2 regions of the Kitasatospora sp. MMS16-BH015 genome follow, and region 1 is predicted to be linked to the other one. Evidence: riboswitches for the same ligand, from Rfam matches in the RefSeq annotation. Region 1 holds a riboswitch; the other holds the start of a gene.
What was found. Region 1 has a riboswitch for glycine ahead of gcvP (aminomethyl-transferring glycine dehydrogenase). Riboswitches for the same ligand answer to the same signal wherever they lie in the genome.
Positions count from the first base shown of each region.

Region 1 (9,936 bases):
AGGCCAAGCCCGACGGCCTGGTGATGATCGGGGTCGGTTCGGAGCGATCGGTGCTCGGCCCGATGTCGGTCCGGGCGCTGCCCGGGATCGGGCCCGCGACGGAGCAGGTGCTGCGGCGCTCAGGCTTCATGACGGTCGAGGACTTGGCCGAGGCCGGCGAGACGGAGTTGGTCCAGCTGCTGGGCAGGGCGCACGGGGTCGGCGTCCACCAGATGGCCCTGGGCCTGGATTCGCGGCCGGTGGTGGCCGACCGGGACGCCAAGTCGGTCTCGGTGGAGGACACCTTCGCCGTCGACCTGCTGGACCGGGACCGGATCCTGCACGAGATCGACGTGCTGACGGCGCGGTGCGTGGCCCGGCTGCACGCGACCGGGCGGTCGGGGCGGACGGTGGTGCTCAAGGTGCGGCGCTTCGACTTCTCGACGCTGACCAGGTCGGAGACGCTGAAGGGCCCCACGGACGACGCGGCGGTGATCGGCGAGACGGCGCGGCGGCTGGCGCTCCAGGTCAACACGGCCGGTGGGGTGCGGCTGCTGGGCGTCGGGGTCTCGCAGCTGGCGGATTTCACCCAGGAGGACCTGTTCGCGCAGGCGGCCGCGGCTGAGGCCGAGGCCGAGGCCGAGGCTTCCGAGGCGGTGGCGGAGCAGCTTCCGGTCGAGGAGGAGGAGACGGCGCTGCGGTCCGGGGTGGGGGCGGCCGAGCGGAGCGTGGGCGGGGCGCCGGAGGGGGCCGTGCGGCAGTGGTACCCCGGGCAGGACGTGGCGCACGCCGCGTACGGGCCGGGGTGGGTGCAGGGCAGCGGGGTCGGGCGGGTGACCGTGCGGTTCGAGACGCCGGACAGCCTGCCCGGGCGGGTGCGGACCTTCTCGATCGAGGATCCTGAGCTGAGCCCGGCGGAGCCGCAGCCGCTGCGGCGGCTGACGGAGGAGTAGGGGGAGGGGGCCGGCCGGGGGAGTATTCGGGAGCGCCCGGGGCGGTTGGTCGGCTACGTTCGGATCCGTTGGAGTACGGGGGATTCGGGGTACGGGCGTGGACGCGTTCTGTGGGATCGACGTGGCGGAGTTGCTGCGGGAGTACGGGGTGCCGGGGTGTTCGGTGGCCGTGCTGGAGGGCGGGGAGGTCGTCGAGCGGCGGGGGTTCGGGGTCCGCTCGGTCGGCGGTGGGGCGGTCACCGGGGAGACGCTGTTCCAGGCGTGCTCGGTGAGCAAACCCGTCTCGGTGCTGGGGGTGCTGCGGCTGGTCGAGCGGGGCCTGTTGGAGCTCGACGGCGAGGTGGACGGGCGCTTGGTGGGGTGGCGGCTGCCCGCGAACGGGGGCTGGCGACCCAGGGTGACGCTGCGTCAGCTGCTTAGCCACACCGGGGGGTTGAGTCCGGGGGGATTCGGTGGGTACCCGGCGGGGGCGGTGGTGCTCTCGCTGGTGGAGGTGCTGACGGGCAGTGGGGCGGCGAACTCGGCCGGGGTGCGGGCGGAGGGCGTGCCGGGGCTGGGCTTCCGGTACTCGGGCGGGGGCACCACGGTGCTCCAGCTGCTGCTGGAGTCGGTGACCGGCCGCGGGGTGACGGAGCTGCTGGACGAGCTGGTGCTGGGCCCGTTGCGGATGGTGGGCAGCACCTTCGGGCAGCCGCTGGCGAAGCCGTACCGGCCGGTCGCCGCGCACGGGCACCGGGCGGGGGCGGTGCCGGTGGCCGGCGGCTGGCACACCTACCCCGAGCAGTGCGCGGCCGGGCTGTGGACCACGCCCGGGGACCTGCTGCGGTACGTGCGGGGGGTGCAGGTGGCCTGGGCGGGGCGGGGCCTGCTGGGGCCCGAGCTCGCCCGGGAGATGCTGCGGCCGCAGGTGGCGCTCGGCCCGGGCGGCGGGGTGGTCGGCGGGCTGGACCACGTGGGGCTCGGGCCGTACCTGCGGATGGTGGACGGGGAGCCGGCCTGGTTCGGGCACACGGGGGCCAACGAGGGATACCGCTGCCAGTTCCTCGGCAGCGTGACGGGTGGCCGGGGCGCGGTGGTGATGACCAACGGCGATGCCGGGCAGGCCGTGGTGGGGCGGGTGCTGCGGGCCGTCGCGGCGGCCCACGGCTGGTCGGACCTCGACTTCGGCCGGGTGTACACCCCGGCCCGGGCGGCGGAGGCGTTCGCGGGCCGCTACCGCGCGCGGGACGGCCGGGCGGTGGAGATCGTGGCGGCGGCGGGCGGGCCGGTGCTGCTGGTCGCGGGGCAGGAGCCGCTGCGGTGCTTCGCGCTCTCCGAGCAGGAGTTGGTGGCGGAGGAGCTGGCCCTGGCGGTCCGGCTGGACGAGCGCGGCGGGGTGCGGCTGGAGCAGGGCGGCACGGTGCTGGAGTACGCCCGGGTGGGGGAGTAGCCGGCCGCCTGCCGCACGCCGGGCGGGCGACCGCCCGTTCGCGGCGGGGATGCCCGAAGGCCCCGCACCCGTGTGTGGGTGCGGGGCCTTCGGGGCCGGGCCCGGGGCTGGTCGCGATGCCCTCGTCGACCGCTGGGTCCCGGTGCCCGCGCGCCCTGTCCCTTGGCGCGCGGGGTGGGCGTCTCGTCAGACGCCGGCCTTGGTGGGCTCCGGGGTGCTGGCCGGGGCCGGGGTGGGGAGGGCGGGCTTGATGCGGCGGATGGCGAAGGGGACCAGGCCGGCGATCAGGCACATGACGCCCGCCGTCCAGAACGCGCTCTTGTAGGCGTCCAGGGTGGGCAGCGGGATCGGCAGGCCCTTGATGGTGTCACCGGTGAGGATGGCGGCCATCACGGCGGTGCCGATGGCGCCACCGACGGTGCGCAGCACGGCGTTCATGCCGTTGGCGATGCCGGACTGCTCGGCCGGGACGGCGCCGTTGATGTAGGCGGGCATGGCCGCGTAGGCCAGGCCGACGCCGAGACCGAACACCGCGGAGGCGAGGTAGATGTCGCCCTCGGCGCTGTGGCGCAGGGCCAGGTAGGCCATCGAGACCGCGCCGAGCGCGCCGCCGAGCACCAGCGGCAGACGCGGGCCGCGGCGGCCGATCAGCAGGGCACCGACCGGGGCGGCGAGCATCGAGCCGACGGCGGAGGGCAGCAGCATGACGCCGGCGTGCAGCACGGTGGCGGTGAAGCCGTAGTGGGTGAACTTCTGCGGGGTCTGGGCGAAGTTGCTGATGACCATGAAGGAGCCGTACATCCCGAAGCCGATCAGCAGGCCGGAGATGTTGGTGAAGGCGACGGCCGGGCGGGCCATCATCTTCATGTCGACCAGCGGGTGCTTGACCTTGACCTCGATGATGATCCAGACCAGCGCGACGACGGCCGCGACGGCGAACAGGCCGAGGGTCTTGGTGGCCGTCCAGCCCCACTCGTTGCCCTGGCTGACGGCGATCAGCAGCGCGGAGAGCCAGCCGGCCAGGGTGATCGCGCCGAGCGGGTCGGCGCCGCCGTCCTTGTCGACGACCGGGTCCTTCGGGACGCGCAGGGCGACCAGGGCCACCGCGACCAGGCCGAAGATCAGGCCCATCCAGAAGATGGACTTGTAGCTCCAGTGCTCGAGCAGCAGACCGGTGGCGACCAGGCCGAGGCCGGAGCCGACGCCCATCGAGGCGGAGATGGCGGCGACGCCGCCGGTGACCTTCTCGCGGGGCAGCTCGTCGCGGACGATGCTGATGGCCAGCGGCAGCACGCCACCGCCGGCGCCCTGCAGGACGCGGGCGACGACCAGCCAGGTGAAGGAGTGGGTGCCGACCGCGAGGGCGGAGCCCGCGACCAGGCCGGCCAGCGAGATCAGCAGCATCGGCTTGCGGCCGCGCAGGTCGCCGAAGCGGCCGAGCAGCGGGGTCAGCACGGCGGCGGAGAGCAGGTTGGCCGTCATCAGCCAGGTGATGTTGGAGCCGGTGACGTTCAGCTCCTTGGCCAGCGAGGGCAGGATCGGGACGACCGCGGTCTGCACCACGCTGAACGCCAGCATGGCCAGGATCAGGGCCGGGAGCACGCGGGTGCTGCTCGGCTTGGCGGCCGCGGCGGTGGGCTGTGGTGCCTCACTCACGGTGGTTTCCTCCGGTTCGAGCCCGCCGTCGGTGGTCGATTCAGACGGGCAATGGTGAATGAACTGAAGTAACCATGCACCCCGATAGTTCAGTGTGTCAAATATCGACCGGTGAACCTTCGAGGCGCACCGCTGAGGACACGTCACGGGCCCCGGCCCCGCCGAAGCGGGGCCGGGGCCCGTGGGGTGGATCAGCCCAGGTGGCCGGGGTCGGTCGGCGGCGGGGAGTCGGCCAGCTGGCCGAAGTCGGCGCCCGGGTCGTCCTGGATCTCCACCTGCTCGCGGCGGAGCTCCTCGCGGACCACGTGGTCGTCGGTGTAGCGCTCGACCACCAGGCGCACCCGCTCGATCGGCACCAGGTACTTGTGCACCACCGGCCGCTCCTCCTGAAGGGTCACCTCCTCGACCGCCTCGGCGATCTCCTCCTGGGTGAGCGCGTCGCGCTCGCCGTCGCTGACCGGCACCCGCTCGACCCGGACGCGCTCGCGGACCACGGGCACGTGCCGCTCGACGGTCTCGCTGGTGACGTACTTGCGCAGCCGGGCGGTGTAGGTGACCTGCCACTCGGTGGTGATGTCGAGCCGCTCCTCGCGGCAGGTGATCTCCACCGGGCCGCTCGGGGCGCTGGTCGCCGCCGAGGGCGCGGGGGCCGCCGGGCGTTCGAGGGTGGGGGAGGCGGTGGAGTTGACCGGCCGCATCGGGGCGGCGGGGGCGGTCTTGTCGTGGTCGCGGACGGGGGTGGTGAACGCCATGGGGGTCGCCTCGGGCATCAACGGAGCGGGTGAAGGAGTAGGGGGCGGGGGAGTCGGGGCGGCGGCGGGAGCCGGGGCCTGGGTGGTGGCCGCAGCGGCGGCGGCGGTCCTGACGGTGCCGAAGTCGTGGTCGGCGGCCGGGGTGCCGTTCGCGGCGGGGGGAGCGGCGGGGGTGCCGGTGGTCTCCAGCCCGTAGTAGCGGTAGAGCTGGAGCTCCTGGGCCGGGGAGAGGTGCTGGCCCACGCCGAAGTCGGGCGACTCCTTGATCAGGGCCTTGTCGTACGGGACCTTCAGCTCCTCGCCGGAGAACTCACTGGTGGTCAACGGGACGAAGGCGTCCCGGCCGAAGATCCCGGTCCGGACCGCGGCCCACTCGGGCTCGCCGGTCGCGTCGTCGAGATAGACCTCGTCGACCGTGCCGATCTTGTCACCGTTCCGGTCGACCGCCTTGTGTCCGATCAGGTCGCGCGGATCGATATCGGTCTGCACGTTGTCCTCCAGTACGGGTGCTCCTGGCGAAACTCACTCGGAGGGCGGCCGGCGGAGCTGTCCGACTGCCATCTCATACGAAAAGCCATCAAACGGGTGGCAGCGACCCGGATACCGCCGTCCGGGCAAGGGTTGGGCCGTCCGGGGACAGTGGCGAAAGCCCTCCGCAGACCTGACGGGGCCGGTGATCGCGGCGTGTCGCGCTGGTACCCTGGGCGCGACCGCCGAGCCCGCTCGGGAGAGTCCCCGAACCCCGTGAACTGCGGAGATCGAGGCGCCGAAGGAGCAAACCCTCCCCGGAATCTCTCAGGCATCCGTACCGTGTGGGATAGGTCACTCTGGAAAGCAGGGCAGTGTCGACGGCCAGGGAGCCGACGCCACTACCCTCACCGACGGTGCAAGCCGACGGGGCGCTCCGGCGCCGCGTGCGGGCGAAGCTCTCAGGTACCGATGACAGAGGGGGAGGCCTGTCGGGTCGTACCCGGAGAGCCGTCGCTGCCCCACAGCGGCAATGGGCCCTCAGGTGTGCGCACCCCCGCCGGTCCGTGACCAGGAGGCCCCGCCCCCCATGAACGCCCAGCCGACCACCGCAGCGACGCTCACCGAGCTCGAGCAGGCCAGCCCCTTCGAGTCCCGCCACATCGGCCCCGACGCCGCCGCGCAGGAGAAGATGCTGGCGTTCGTCGGTTACGGCTCGCTCGACGAGCTCGCCGACGCCGCCGTCCCCGAGGCCATCCGCAGCCTCACCGCGCTCGACCTGCCCGCCGGCCGGAGCGAGGCCCAGGTCCTCGCCGAGCTGCGCGAGCTCGCCTCCCGCAACACCGTGCTCCAGCCGATGATCGGCCTGGGCTACTACGGCACCTTCACCCCGCCGGTGATCCTGCGCAACGTGCTGGAGAACCCGGCCTGGTACACCGCCTACACCCCGTACCAGCCGGAGATCTCCCAGGGCCGCCTGGAGGCGCTGCTCAACTTCCAGACCCTGGTCGCCGACCTGACCGGCCTGGCCACCTCCGGCTCCTCGCTGCTCGACGAGGGCACCGCCGCCGCCGAGGCGATGGCGCTTGCCCGCCGGGTGACCAAGGTCAAGGGCGGGGTCTTCCTGGTCGACGCCGACACCCTGCCGCAGACCGTCGCGGTGATCAACACCCGCGCGGTGCCCACCGGTGTCGAGGTGGTCGTGGCCGACCTCTCCGCGGGCATCCCGGCCGAGATCGCCGAGCGCGGCGTCTTCGGCGTGCTGCTCCAGTACCCGGGCGCCTCCGGCGCCGTCCGCGACCTCGCCCCGGTGATCGAGCAGGCCCACGGCCTCGGCGCGGTCGTCGCGGTGGCCGCCGACCTGCTGGCGCTCACCCTGCTCAAGTCGCCCGGCTCGCTCGGCGCCGACATCGCCTGCGGCACCTCGCAGCGCTTCGGCGTGCCGATGGGCTTCGGCGGCCCGCACGCCGGCTACCTGGCCGTCCGCGCCGAGTACGCCCGCAACCTGCCCGGCCGCCTGGTCGGCGTCTCCGTGGACGCCGACGGCAACCGCGCCTACCGCCTGGCCCTGCAGACCCGCGAGCAGCACATCCGCCGCGAGAAGGCCACCTCCAACATCTGTACCGCTCAGGTGCTGCTGGCCGTGATGGCCTCGATGTACGCCGTCTACCACGGCCCCGACGGCCTGGCCGACATCGCCCGCCGCACCCACCGCTACGCGGCCGCGCTGGCCGAGGGCCTGCGCGCCGGCGGCGTCGAGCTGACCAGCGGCGAGTTCTTCGACACCGTCACCGCGCGGGTGCCCGGCAAGGCCGCCGAGGTCGCCGCCGCCGCCCGTGCCAACGGCGTCAACGTCTACCAGGACGGCGCCGACCTGATCTCCGTCTCCTGCGACGAGACCACCACCCGCGAGCACCTGGCCGCCGTCTGGGCCGCCTTCGGCGTGGCCGCCCCGGAGGTCGCCGAGACCGCCGACGCGCTGCCCGCCGCGCTGCTGCGCCAGGACGAGTACCTGACCCACCCGGTCTTCCACAGCCACCGCTCCGAGACCGCCATGCTGCGCTACCTGCGCCGTCTGTCGGACCGGGACTACGCGCTGGACCGCGGCATGATCCCGCTGGGCTCCTGCACCATGAAGCTCAACGCGACCACCGAGATGGAGCCGGTCACCTGGCCCGAGTTCGCCCAGCTGCACCCCTTCGCGCCGATCGACCAGGCGGAAGGTTTCCTCTCCCTGATCCGCGGCCTGGAGCAGCAGCTCGTCGAGGTCACCGGCTACGACGCCGTCTCGATCCAGCCGAACGCCGGCTCCCAGGGCGAGCTGGCCGGCCTGCTGGCCGTCCGCGCCTACCACCACGCCAACGGTGACACCCAGCGCGACGTCTGCCTGATCCCCTCCTCGGCGCACGGCACCAACGCCGCCTCCGCCGTGATGGCCGGCATGCGCGTGGTCGTGGTCAAGACCCTGACCGACGGCGACGTGGACGTCGAGGACCTCAAGGCCAAGATCGAGCAGCACCGCGACCAGCTCTCGGTGCTGATGGTCACCTACCCGTCCACCCACGGCGTGTACGAGACCGAGATCACCAACATCTGCGCCCTGGTGCACGAGGCCGGCGGCCAGGTGTACGTGGACGGCGCCAACCTGAACGCCCTGGTCGGCCTCGCCAAGCCGGGCAAGTTCGGCGCGGACGTCTCGCACCTGAACCTGCACAAGACCTTCTGCATCCCGCACGGCGGCGGCGGCCCGGGCGTCGGCCCGGTCGCGGTGCGCGAGCACCTCGCCCCGTACCTGCCCAACCACCCGCTGCAGCCGGAGGCCGGCCCGGCCACCGGTGTCGGCCCGATCTCGGCCGCCCCCTGGGGCTCCGCCGCGATCCTGCCGATCTCCTGGTCGTACGTGCGCCTGATGGGCGGCGAGGGCCTCAAGCACGCGACCCAGGTCGCCGTGCTGAACGCCAACTACATCGCCAAGCGCCTGGCCCCGCACTTCCCGGTGCTCTACACCGGCCCCGGCGGCCTGGTGGCGCACGAGTGCATCATCGACCTGCGCCCGCTCTCCAAGGAGACCGGCGTGACGGTGGACGACATCGCCAAGCGCCTGATCGACTACGGCTTCCACGCGCCGACCATGTCCTTCCCGGTGGCCGGCACCCTGATGATCGAGCCGACCGAGTCCGAGGACCTGCACGAGATCGACCGCTTCTGCGACGCGATGATCGAGATCCGCGGCGAGATCGAGAAGGTCGGCTCGGGCGAGTGGGCCGCCGAGGACAACCCGCTGCGCAACGCCCCGCACACCGCCGCCACCCTGGCCGGCGAGTGGGCGCACGGCTACTCGCGCCAAGAGGCCGTCTTCCCGGCCGGCGTGAACCCGGCCGACAAGTACTGGCCGCCGGTGAGCCGGATCGATGGCGCGTACGGCGACCGCAACCTGGTCTGCTCCTGCCCGCCGCTGGACGAGTACGGCGTCTGAGCGAGGCGCGGTAGTACCCGCTAGCGCCCGGTAGTACGCGGAAGGCCCCGGAGGTGATCACCTCCGGGGCCTTCTCCTCGTTCGGGGCTCGCTCGCTCCGGGCTCGGGGCGTGAAGCCGACTGCCTCGAGCGTCAGCCGGCCGCGAGGGCGGGCTGGCGGCGCGGGGCGATGACCCGGCCGTCGGGCAGGAGTTCACCGGTGTCGTCGAAGAGCAGCACACCGTTGCAGAGCAGGCTCCAGCCCTGCTCGGGGTGGCGTGCCACGGGCACGGCCGCCTCACGGTCGTTCGACTCGGCCGACGGACACTCCGGACGGTGCTGGCACATAGCTCGTACCCTCGCTTCGCTCTCACCGGCTCTGGTTTGGGCCGGCACCATGGCGGGTAGGGCCTGTTGCTCCCCCGCGTCTCCCAGTCTCTGCCTCCCGGACGCGCCGCGCAGCGATTTGGTGATTTGCGACACAACTGATCGCACGGACCACCCGTTCGGGCGGCCGTGCGATCGGGTGGGTGCCGGAAGGGTCATTCCTCGCATGACCCGGACGAGTCAGGCGGGCTGACCCGTCCGGGCAGCGCGGCGGCTAGGAGGGCACGCCGAGGGCGAGCGGGGCCGGGGCGGTGGCGCGCTCGAGGAGGGCGAGCAGCTCGGCGGCCGGGTAGACCCGGTGGGCGGTGACGCCCAGCGGGGCCGGGGCCAGCGGGATGAGCAGGTCGGTGGCCGGGCCGGGCTGGGGGTGGTGCAGCCAGAGGGCCGTCGCGTAGTGGCCCGGCATGGAGAGCAGCCGGGGCAGGTGGCGCGAGCGGGAGGCCTGGGCCAGCTGCCAGGCCTGGCGCAGCGCGCGGACGGTGGAGTCCAGGTATGGGCCGGCCGTGAAGTGCGAGAACGCGTGCCCGTCCGGCGTCTCGACCACCTCGGCGGCGGCCACCGCGGCCGGCACGGGGGCGGGGTGGGCCAGGCCTGCGGCCGGGGCGCCCTGGAGCAGGTCCGGCTTGGTCTGGTGCGTCTGGTGGGTCTGGGTCGGATGGGTCTGGGTGGGGTGGGTCGGGGCTGGATGGGTCTGGGCCGGATGGGTCTGGGCCGGATGGGTCTGGGTGGGGTGGGTCGGGGCTGGATGGGTCTGGGCCGGCTGGATCAGGAAGCGCCAGCCGGTGCGGGGTGCGGTGTGGAGGTCGGCGCCCGGGCCGCTCAGCACGTGCACCGCGAGTGGGTGCGCGGGCAGCAGCG
Region 1 is NZ_CP025394.1:7,951,855-7,961,790, forward strand. It holds gene CFP65_RS34180 (DNA polymerase IV) at 1-932, shown strand, start outside; gene CFP65_RS34185 (serine hydrolase) at 1,030-2,361, shown strand; gene CFP65_RS34190 (MFS transporter) at 2,548-4,017, opposite strand; gene CFP65_RS34195 (PRC and DUF2382 domain-containing protein) at 4,209-5,258, opposite strand; glycine riboswitch at 5,484-5,590, shown strand; gene gcvP (aminomethyl-transferring glycine dehydrogenase) at 5,827-8,712, shown strand; gene CFP65_RS34205 (DUF5999 family protein) at 8,845-9,039, opposite strand; gene CFP65_RS34210 (hypothetical protein) at 9,293-9,936, opposite strand, start outside.

Region 2 (9,936 bases), 2.1 Mb from region 1:
CCGTGCGCTCCGTCGCCGACGCGTTCAGCGCCGCCGGCCGGCATGACGAGGCCATCGAGGTGGCCGCCGGCTTCGACGACCGGCCGGCCGAGGCGGACACCCTCGCCGAGGTCGTCCGTTCACTGGCCGCCGCGGGGCAGCTGGAGCGGGCCGTCGAGGTCGCAGACGGGATCGATGACGGTTGGTACCACGACATCGCGCTCGCCCACCTCGCCGGAGCCTTGGCCGCCGAAGGCGGGCACGACCGTGCCACGGTCCTCGCGGACGGGCTCGAAGGCTCGATCCGGGAGGGCCTGGCGCTGCCGGTGATCGCGCGGGCGCTGGCAGCGGCGGGCCACCCCGACCGGGCCGCCGACCTGGCGCGCACGATCGCCGACGCGGATGTCCGGGGCGGTGCACTCGCCGCCGTGGCCCAAGCCCTCGGCCCCACCCCGTCGGGGCGGCGGCTGCTCGTGGAAGCCCTGCACCTCACCCGGTGGGACCAGCTGGTGGAGGCGGTGGGGGTGGTCACCCCGCAGAGCCTCCACCAGCTCGCCGACGTCGCGCTCCAGCAGGCCCGGGCAGCGGTGGCCCGGCTGCGATGACGAGGTCGGCCGGCCGGTGTCACCACCGGTGTGCCGGCGCGTGCCACCGGGTGGCACACCGTGCGGAGCGCGGCCTCAGCACTCGATGACGTTGACCGCCAGCCCGCCCCGCGAGGTCTCCTTGTACTTGATCTTCATGTCGGCGCCGGTCTCCTTCATGGTCTTGATGGCCTTGTCGAGGGAGACGTGGTGGCGGCCGTCGCCGCGCAGGGCCATCCGGGCGGCGGTGACGGCCTTGACGGAGGCCATGCCGTTGCGCTCGATGCAGGGGATCTGGACGAGGCCGCCGACCGGGTCGCAGGTGAGGCCGAGGTTGTGCTCGATGCCGATCTCGGCGGCGTTCTCGACCTGCTCGGGGGTGCCGCCGAGGACCTCGGCGAGGCCGCCGGCGGCCATCGAGCAGGCGGAGCCGACCTCGCCCTGGCAGCCGACCTCGGCGCCGGAGATGGAGGCGTTCTCCTTGAAGAGCATGCCGATCGCGCCGGCCGCGAGGAGGAAGCGGACGATGCCGTCGTCGTCGGCGCCCGGGATGAAGTTGAGGAAGTAGTGCAGGACGGCCGGGATGATGCCGGCCGCGCCGTTGGTGGGGGCGGTGACCACGCGGCGGCCGGAGGCGTTCTCCTCGTTGACGGCCATCGCGTAGAGGGTGACCCACTCCATGGCGTTGGCCGGCCCGATGCCCTCGGCGCGCAGGGCGCGGGCGCCGGCCGCGGCGCGGCGGCGCACCTTGAGCCCGCCCGGCAGGATGCCCTCGCGGGACATGCCCGCGGCCACGCACTCCTGCATCACGCCCCAGATCTCCAGCAGCCCGGCCCGGATCTCGGCCTCGCTGCGCCAGGCCTTCTCGTTCTCGAGCATCAGCCCGGAGATGGAGAGCCCGGTCTCCCGGGTGAGCCGCAGCAGCTCCTCGCCGGTGCGGAAGGGGTACCGCAGCTGGGTGTCGTCGGGCACCACGCGGTCGGCGCCGATCGCGTCCTCGTCGACCACGAAGCCGCCGCCGACGGAGTAGTAGGTCTTCTCCAGCAGCGTCGAGCCGTCGGCGCCGAAGGCCCAGAGGGTCATGCCGTTGGCGTGGTACGGCAGGGCCTTGCGGCGGTGCAGGACCAGCTGGGTGTCCGCGTCGAACGGGATGTCGTGCACGCCGAGCAGCCGCAGCTGCTTCCCGGCCTTGATCCGCTCGACGTCCTGGTCGGCGCGGTCCACGTCGACCGTGCGGGGCGAGTGGCCCTCCAGGCCGAGCAGGACGGCCTTCGGGGTGCCGTGGCCGTGGCCGGTGGCACCGAGCGAGCCGAAGAGCTCGGCCCGTACGGAGGCCACCTCGGTCAGCAGGCCCTCGGACTTGAGGCGGCGGGCGAACATCCGGGCCGCGCGCATCGGGCCGACGGTGTGGGAGGAGGACGGCCCGATGCCGATGGAGAAGAGGTCGAAGACGCTGATGGCCACGGAGGGACGTCCTTGTCTGGTCTCGTGGGTGAAGAAGGCGGTGGCACAGGACGGGGCACCGCGCGCACTACCTTCCAGTGTGCGCGGTGCCCCGGAAATCGGAGGTGGCCGGGAGCGTGACTCCGGCCACCTGCCGGATTACAGGTTGGGGTACAGCGGGTGCTTGGTGGCCAGCGCGGTGACGCGGGCCTTCAGCGACTCGGCCTTGGCCGCGTCGAAGCCGGGCAGCAGGGCCTCGGCGATGACGTCGGCGACCTCGCGGAAGTCCTCGGCCTGGAAGCCGCGGGTGGCCAGGGCCGGGGTGCCGATCCGCAGACCGGAGGTGACCATCGGCGGGCGCGGGTCGTTCGGGACGGCGTTGCGGTTGACCGTGATGCCGACCTCGTGCAGGCGGTCCTCGGCCTGCTGGCCGTCCAGCTCGCTGTTGCGCAGGTCCACGAGCACCAGGTGCACGTCGGTGCCGCCGGAGAGCACGGAGACCCCGGCCGCCTTGGCGTCGTCCTGGAGCAGGCGGGCGGCGAGCGCCTTCGCGCCCTCCAGGGTGCGCTGCTGGCGGTCCTTGAAGTCCTCCGAGGCGGCGACCTTGAAGGAGACGGCCTTGGCCGCGATCACGTGCTCCAGCGGGCCGCCCTGGAAGCCGGGGAAGACCGAGGAGTTGAGCTTCTTGGCGAACTCCTGCTTGGCCAGGATGATGCCGCCGCGCGGGCCGCCCAGGGTCTTGTGCGTGGTGGAGGTGACCACGTCCGCGTACTCGACCGGGTTCGGGTGCAGACCGGCGGCGACCAGGCCGGCGAAGTGCGCCATGTCGACCCAGAGGTACGCCTCGACCTCGTCGGCGATCCGGCGGAACTCGGCGAAGTCCAGCTGGCGCGGGTAGGCGGACCAGCCCGCGATGATGACCTTGGGGCGGTGCTCCTTGGCGAGGCGCTCGACCTCGGCCATGTCGACCAGGCCGGCCTCGTCCACGTGGTACGCGACCACGTTGAACTGCTTGCCGGAGAAGTTCAGCCGCATGCCGTGGGTCAGGTGGCCGCCGTGCGCCAGGTCCAGGCCCAGGATGGTGTCACCGGGCTGGGCGATGGCGAACAGGGCGGCCTGGTTGGCGGAGGCGCCGGAGTGCGGCTGGACGTTGGCGTACTCGGCCCCGAACAGCTCCTTGACCCGGTCGATCGCGATCTGCTCGGCCACGTCGACGTGCTCGCAGCCGCCGTAGTAGCGACGGCCGGGGTAGCCCTCGGCGTACTTGTTGGTCAGCACCGAGCCCTGGGCCTCCATGACCGCCACGGGGGCGAAGTTCTCGGAGGCGATCATCTCGAGGGTGTTCTGCTGGCGGTGCAGCTCGGCGTCGACCGCGGCGGCGATCTCGGGGTCGAGCGCGTGCAGGGACTGGTTGAGAACCGTCATGGTGGGTCTTCCCGTCGTGTGGACCGTGGGGAGCGGGGCGGCCGCCGCGCTGCGGCCGCCCCGTCGAGCGGGAGGGTCAGGCGCCGATGAAGGCGTCGTACCCGGCGGCGTCGAGCAGCTCGTCCTGCTCCGCCGTCACCTCGACCTTGAACAGCCAGGCATCGCCGAACGGGTCGCCGTTGACGGAGGCCGGGTCGTCCACGACGGAGTCGTTGATCTCGACGACCTTGCCGGAGACCGGCGAGAACAGGTCGCTGACGGACTTGGTGGACTCCAGCTCGCCACAGGTCTCACCGGCGGTGACCTCGTCACCGACGGCCGGGAGCTGGACGTAGACGATGTCGCCGAGGGCGTCGGCCGCGTGCTTGGTGATGCCGATGGTCGACACACCCGCCTCGGCGGCGGTCAGCCACTCGTGCTCCTTGCTGTACCGCAGGTTGGTGGGGTTGCTCATGACGTCATTCTCCAGGATCGCAAGGGGGTGGGGCGGAGCCGTCCGCTGAGCGGACCGGACAGGAAGGGGAGGCGGTCTGCTTCAGCGGGCGCGCTTGTAGAACGGGAGCGCGACGACCTGGACCGGCTCGTGCTTGCCACGGACGTCCACGGCCACGGCGGTGCCGGGCTCGGCGTGGGCGGCGTCCACGTACGCGATGGCGATCGGCTTGCCCAGGGTGGGGGAGGGGGCGCCGGAGGTGATCCGCCCGATCGGGATGCCGTCCGTGCTGACCACGCCGTACTCGGCGCGCGGCACGCGCTTGCCCTCGGAGACCAGGCCGACCAGCTTGCGCGGGGGGTTGGTCTCGGCCTGGGCGGCGGCCGCCTCCAGGGCCTTGCGGCCGACGAACTCGCCGTTGTTGGTGGTCTTGTCGAAGCGGACCACCCGGCCCAGGCCGGCGTCGAACGGGGTGAGGTCGGTGTTCAGCTCGTGCCCGTACAGCGGCATGCCCGCCTCCAGGCGGAGCGTGTCGCGGCAGGAGAGGCCGCAGGGGACGAGACCGGCCTCGGTGCCCGCCTCGGTCAGCGCCTGCCACAGATGCTCGGCGTCCTCGGGGCGGCAGAAGATCTCGAAGCCGTCCTCACCGGTGTAGCCGGTGCGGGCCAGCCAGACGTCCTTGCCGGAGACGGTGGCCGGCAGCAGGGCGTAGTACTTGAGGCCCGGCAGGTCGGCGTCGGTCTGCGAGGCGAGGATGCCGTTGGCCTCGGGGCCCTGGACGGCGAGCAGCGCGTAGGCGTCGCGGTCGTCGCGGACCACGGCGTCGAAGCCGGCTGCGCGCTCGGTCAGCGCGTCGAGCACGACCTGGGCGTTGGAGGCGTTGGCGACGACCATGTACTCCTCGGCGCCGGTGCGGTAGACGATCAGGTCGTCCAGGATGCCGCCGTCCTCGCGGCAGATCATCGTGTAGCGGGCGCGCAGCTCGCCGAGGGCGGAGATGAAGCCGACCAGCGCGTGGTCGAGCAGCTCGCCGGCCTGCGGGCCGGTCACGGTGATCTCGCCCATGTGCGAGAGGTCGAAGAGGCCGGCCTTGGTGCGGACGGCGAGGTGCTCCTCGCGCTCGCTGCCGTAGCGCAGCGGCATGTCCCAGCCCGCGAAGTCGGTCATCGTCGCACCGAGCGAGCGGTGCAGGGCGTCGAGCGCGGTGAGGCGGGGGGCAGACATGACGGCATGACTCCTTGGCTGGGCACTCAGGGTGGCCACGCTGTGGGCGTGGACCTGCGTACGGGCATACGGGGGCGGCTTCTCCCCATCTGTCGTCGCAACCTGAGAGCTTCACCGGCCAACGCTTGCCCTTACGGGACCAAGGTATGGCGGCTTGCACCGTGGGTGGGCGCACGGCGCGGCCGTGTCCACTTTCCAGATGTGCCTAGCCCGTGCGGTAGGGGGGCCTGAGAGATTCCGGGGAGGACTTGCTCCTTCGGCGCCGGCTGTGCCGTGGGGGCACTCCGGACTCTCCCGCGCGGGTTCGAGCGGCCGTTATGGAGTTGACGTCCCCCGGGGAGGACGCGCCCATCATGGCATGCCCGGCGGGGGCGAGGGGAGAGGGGCCCGACGCCGCTGTCAGGTCACAGCCCCGCGACAGCCCCGCGACGGGACCGGCGCGGGTGGGGCCCGGGCCGATAGGCTCTGCCCGAGCTACGGAAAGAGGGGCGGTGGGATGAGTCACCCGGCGGGCGAGACGCAGGCACAGGGCTGGACCGGCGAGGGCGGCGGCTGGCCGGCCAACGAGCTGGAGCAGGTGCTCACGGCGGCGCTCGGCGACCCCGGCGCCACCCCCCGGGTGATCGAGGTGCTCGCGCGCAGCCAGGTCTGGATCCCGCTGCCGGCCGGCGCCGACCCGCAGGGCCAGTCGCTCGACCTGCCCACCATCGAGCTGGCGGGCGCACCGTACGTCCCCGTCTTCTCCTCCCAGGAGCTCTTCCTGCGGCACGCCCCCGGCATGCCGTTCGCGATCGCCCCGGCCTGGGAGTTCGCCCGCGGCCTGCCGCTGGGCGTCGGCATCGCGGTCAACCCCGAGGCGCCGGTGGGCATCCCGGTGCCGCCGGAGGGGGTGGGCGAGCTGCGCCGGGGCCCGCAGGGCGACCGCTGGCAGCAGCAGCCGGACGGCGCCCGGGTGGCGCTGCGCGAGCCGGCCCCGCACGAGGAGCCGTACGCCTTCCTGGCCGCCACGATCACCGAACTCACGCAGCTGCCCGGGGTGCTGACCGCCCGTCGGGCGCTGGCCAGCGTCGAGGGCGAGCCGGCCGTGCTGTACGTCGGCGTCCAGCTGGACGGCATGGCCGACCCGGCGCAGGTCAACGACGCGCTGGGCCGGGCGCTCGGAACCGCCGGCGCGCCCTGGGGCGTCAACCTGGTGCTGCTCGACGCCGTCGCCGACCCGGTGGTGGAGTGGCTGCTGACCCGGGTGAGACCCTTCTACGCGCGCGGTTAGCCCCGCGTGGACGTTGAGCGAAAGGCATCAGGGTGAGTGCGACGGGCGGCGGTGCGCTGGAGCGCGCCATGCAGGCGGTCGCGCCCGAACGGTACGAGGCGTACGAACAGTTGCTGCGCGCCCTCGCCGAGGGCGAGGTCTGGATGCTGCTCTGGCACGGCCGCCCCGGCAGCCCCGACGCGCAGTACGGGAACATGGAGGTCGGCGGGCACGGCTACGCCCCCGCCGTGACCTCCGCCGAGCAGCTGGCCGCCTCCGGCTGGAGCCGCGCCCACGAGGTGGTGTCCGGGGTGGAGATCGCCGCCGCGCTGCACCGCACCCGGTGGGGCCTGTGGCTGAATCCGCACGCTCCCGGCGGCGGGGTGGGCATCCCGTGGGCCGACCTGCGCCGGGTGGCCGGCGGGCTGGACCGGCTGCCGGCCGGACCGCTGCGCCTCAGCGAACCCCGGGTGGACGCGCCCCGGTTCTACGCCGTGCTGGCGCAGCAGGCGGCCGAGCTGCGGCCGGTCCGCGCGCTGCGCGCGGCCTGGGTCCAGCCGGTCGTGGGCGAACCGTACCTGGCCATCGGGCTGGACCTCTACGACAGCTCGCCCCCGGCCGTGGAGGCCGTCCGGGCACTGGTGCACCGGGCGCTCGGGCACGCTCCGGAGGGGCTGGCGGTCTCGACCGTGCTGCTGGCCGACGACCTCGACCCGGTGGCGCTCTGGATGCGGGCCTGCGCCCGCCCGTTCTTCGACCGGGAGGCGCCCTACGGGCAGCTTCCCGCAGGTCGCTGAACTCCCTTCGTGTGCCATCCGGTTGAGACCGGATCAGGTCGATCGTGGGCTTCTTGACACGAGTGTCACAACCGTGTGAAGAGCGTTATGCGACAAGATCACCTGTGCATGCCGACAGATCACAGTTGGGCATCCTTCGGCAGCCAGGGCTGGCGGAACGCTGCTCCGATGACGGAGAGTCTGCGCAGTGCAGTGCGCGGGACCAGCCCCACGAAGGCCGACGCGCAGCCTGGACGACCGAAGCCGCGCGATGTGCACCTCCGCGTGGCGGCAGCTCGGGCGTCCTGCCGCACCCTGCAAGTGCAACACCATGCACCACCTTTGGCACGGCTGTTTCCGGCCGTACCGAAACTTCTCCGCCGCACCACCCCCGCTGACCGACGCGTCCCCCCACAAGGCGCGGCGGCGCTGCGGGTACCCCTGACAACGATCTGCACCGCCGCAGCCACACGGCGAACGGCACCACCGCACCGACGCACCGCACCGCACAGTCGCGAACAACCGGACCGTCCTCGGCTCCGGGCCCGGACCGGGCCCGGCCCTCCGCGCACGTCCAGGACACCGTGGGCCGGCCACCGTCGGCGAGGGGAACGAACTGACTCATGACCACACCCACCGAGACCACCGGCTCCGCCGCCGAGGCCGGGCCTGAGGCCGCCTCCGCCGCGCCGAAGAAGATCGAGGGCCGCTCGCCCGGCAAGATCGCCTGGGCCCGCCTGAAGCGGGACAAGGTCGCCCTCGGGGGCGGCGCCGTGGTGATCCTGCTGATCCTGGTGGCGATCTTCGCCCCGGTGATCATCTCGCTCTTCGGCCACCCGGTCGACCAGCCGCACCCGGACCAGATCAACCCGGACCTCGGTCTGCCCAAGGGTGCCTACGGTGGCATCAGCGGCGACTTCTGGCTCGGCGTCGACCCGACCTTCGGCCGCGACGTCTTCAGCCGGATCGTCTACGGCGCCCGGGTCTCGCTCGGCGTGGCCTTCTCCGCCGCCGCCTTCTCCACCGTGATCGGTGTGCTGCTCGGCATGGCGGCCGGCTTCTTCGGCGGCTGGATCGACGCCGCCATCAGCCGGGTCATGGACGTGCTGCTGGCCTTCCCGCAGCTGCTGTTCTCCATCGCGCTGATCTCGGTGATGCCCAACGACCTGATCGGCCTGAGCGGGTCCTTCCTGCGCATGGTCATCCTGGTCGTCGTCATCGGCTTCTTCGGCTGGCCGTACATCGGCCGCATCGTCCGCGGCCAGGTGATGTCGCTGCGCGAGCGCGAGTACATCGACGCCGCCCGTAGCCTCGGCGCTGGCAGCGTGCACATCCTGATCAAGGAGCTGCTCCCGAACCTGGTCGCGCCGATCTTGGTCTACATGACCCTGATCATCCCGACCAACATCCTCAGCGAGGCGGCCCTCAGCTTCCTCGGTGCCGGTGTCAAGCCGCCGACCCCCTCCTGGGGTCAGATGCTCAACGACGCCATCGCGATCTACCAGTCCGACCCGACCTACATGGTCGTCCCGGGTCTGGCGATCTTCATCACCGTCCTCGCCTTCAACCTCTTCGGCGACGGCCTGCGCGACGCGCTCGACCCCAAGGGCAACTGAGCCCGCACCACAGCCCCACGATCGGCCCAGCCGATCCCACTGTTCTCGGGGGTTTCACCCACCCCCGGCGGACCGCTCAGGCCCGCACATCTCCAGGAGGAATCAGTACCCATGATGCGTAACCGGACGCTCGCGGCCGCCGCCCTGGTGGCGACGCTGGCTATCACCACCTCGGCCTGTGGCGGCTCCAAGGGCGGCGGCGCAAGCGGCACGCCGAGCGCCAACGCCGGCGGCTTCAACGCCGCCGTGGACAAGGTGCTGAACCCCTCCGACAAGAAGGGCGGCACGCTCAACCTCTGGACGAGCACCGACGTCGACTCGCTCGACCCGGGTCGCGCCTACTACGCCTCGGTCTGGAACTACGAGCGCTTCTACGCCCGCACCCTGCTGGCCTACGACTCGAAGCCCGGCAAGGACGGCCTGAAGATCGTCCCCGACCTGGCCGCCGCCCAGCCGACCGTCTCCGCCGACGGCAAGACCTACACCTTCAAGCTGCAGAGCGGCCTGAAGTTCGAGGACGGCTCGCCGATCACCTCGAAGGACGTCAAGTACGGCATCGAGCGCGTCTTCGCCCAGGACGTCGTCTCCGGCGGTCCGACCTACGTCATCAACGCGCTGGACCAGGGTCAGGGCTACAAGGGCCCCTACACCGACCCGACCCCGGACAAGATGGGCCTGAAGTCCGTCCAGACCCCGGACGACACCACCATCGTCTTCACCCTGAAGGCGCCGGACTCCTCCTTCCCGTACTACCTCGCCATGGGCAGCGCCTCGCCCGTCCCGGCGAAGCTGGACACCGGCTCCAAGTACGGTGACCACCCGGTCTCCTCCGGCCCGTACATGTTCAAGACCGTGCAGTCGGGCAAGTACTACGAGCTCGTCCGCAACCCCAACTGGGACCAGGCGACCGACAAGATCCGCAAGGCCCTGCCGGACGTCGTCAAGCTGACCGTCACCACCAACGCGGACGACATGGACCAGCGCCAGCTGGACGGCACCGCCGACCTCGACTGGGCGCAGACCGGCCTCTCGCAGGCCGCCCAGGTCAAGGTGCTCCAGGACCCGAAGCTCAAGGCCAACGCGGACAACCCGTACACCGGCTTCATCCGCTTCGTCGCGATCTCCCCGAAGGTCGCGCCGTTCGACAACATCCACTGCCGCAACGCGGTGCTGTACGCGGCCGACACCACCGCGCTGCAGACCTCGC
Region 2 is NZ_CP025394.1:5,876,271-5,886,206, forward strand. It holds gene CFP65_RS25400 (hypothetical protein) at 1-584, shown strand, start outside; gene CFP65_RS25405 (L-serine ammonia-lyase) at 660-2,027, opposite strand; gene glyA (serine hydroxymethyltransferase) at 2,166-3,431, opposite strand; gene gcvH (glycine cleavage system protein GcvH) at 3,508-3,885, opposite strand; gene gcvT (glycine cleavage system aminomethyltransferase GcvT) at 3,967-5,088, opposite strand; glycine riboswitch at 5,294-5,395, opposite strand; gene CFP65_RS25425 (enhanced serine sensitivity protein SseB) at 5,585-6,358, shown strand; gene CFP65_RS25430 (enhanced serine sensitivity protein SseB C-terminal domain-containing protein) at 6,427-7,134, shown strand; gene CFP65_RS25435 (ABC transporter permease) at 7,737-8,729, shown strand; gene CFP65_RS25440 (ABC transporter substrate-binding protein) at 8,841-9,936, shown strand, end outside.
Region 2: it holds a riboswitch for glycine, as region 1 does, so the genes downstream of both, gcvT (glycine cleavage system aminomethyltransferase GcvT) here and gcvP (aminomethyl-transferring glycine dehydrogenase) in region 1, are expected to answer to the same signal.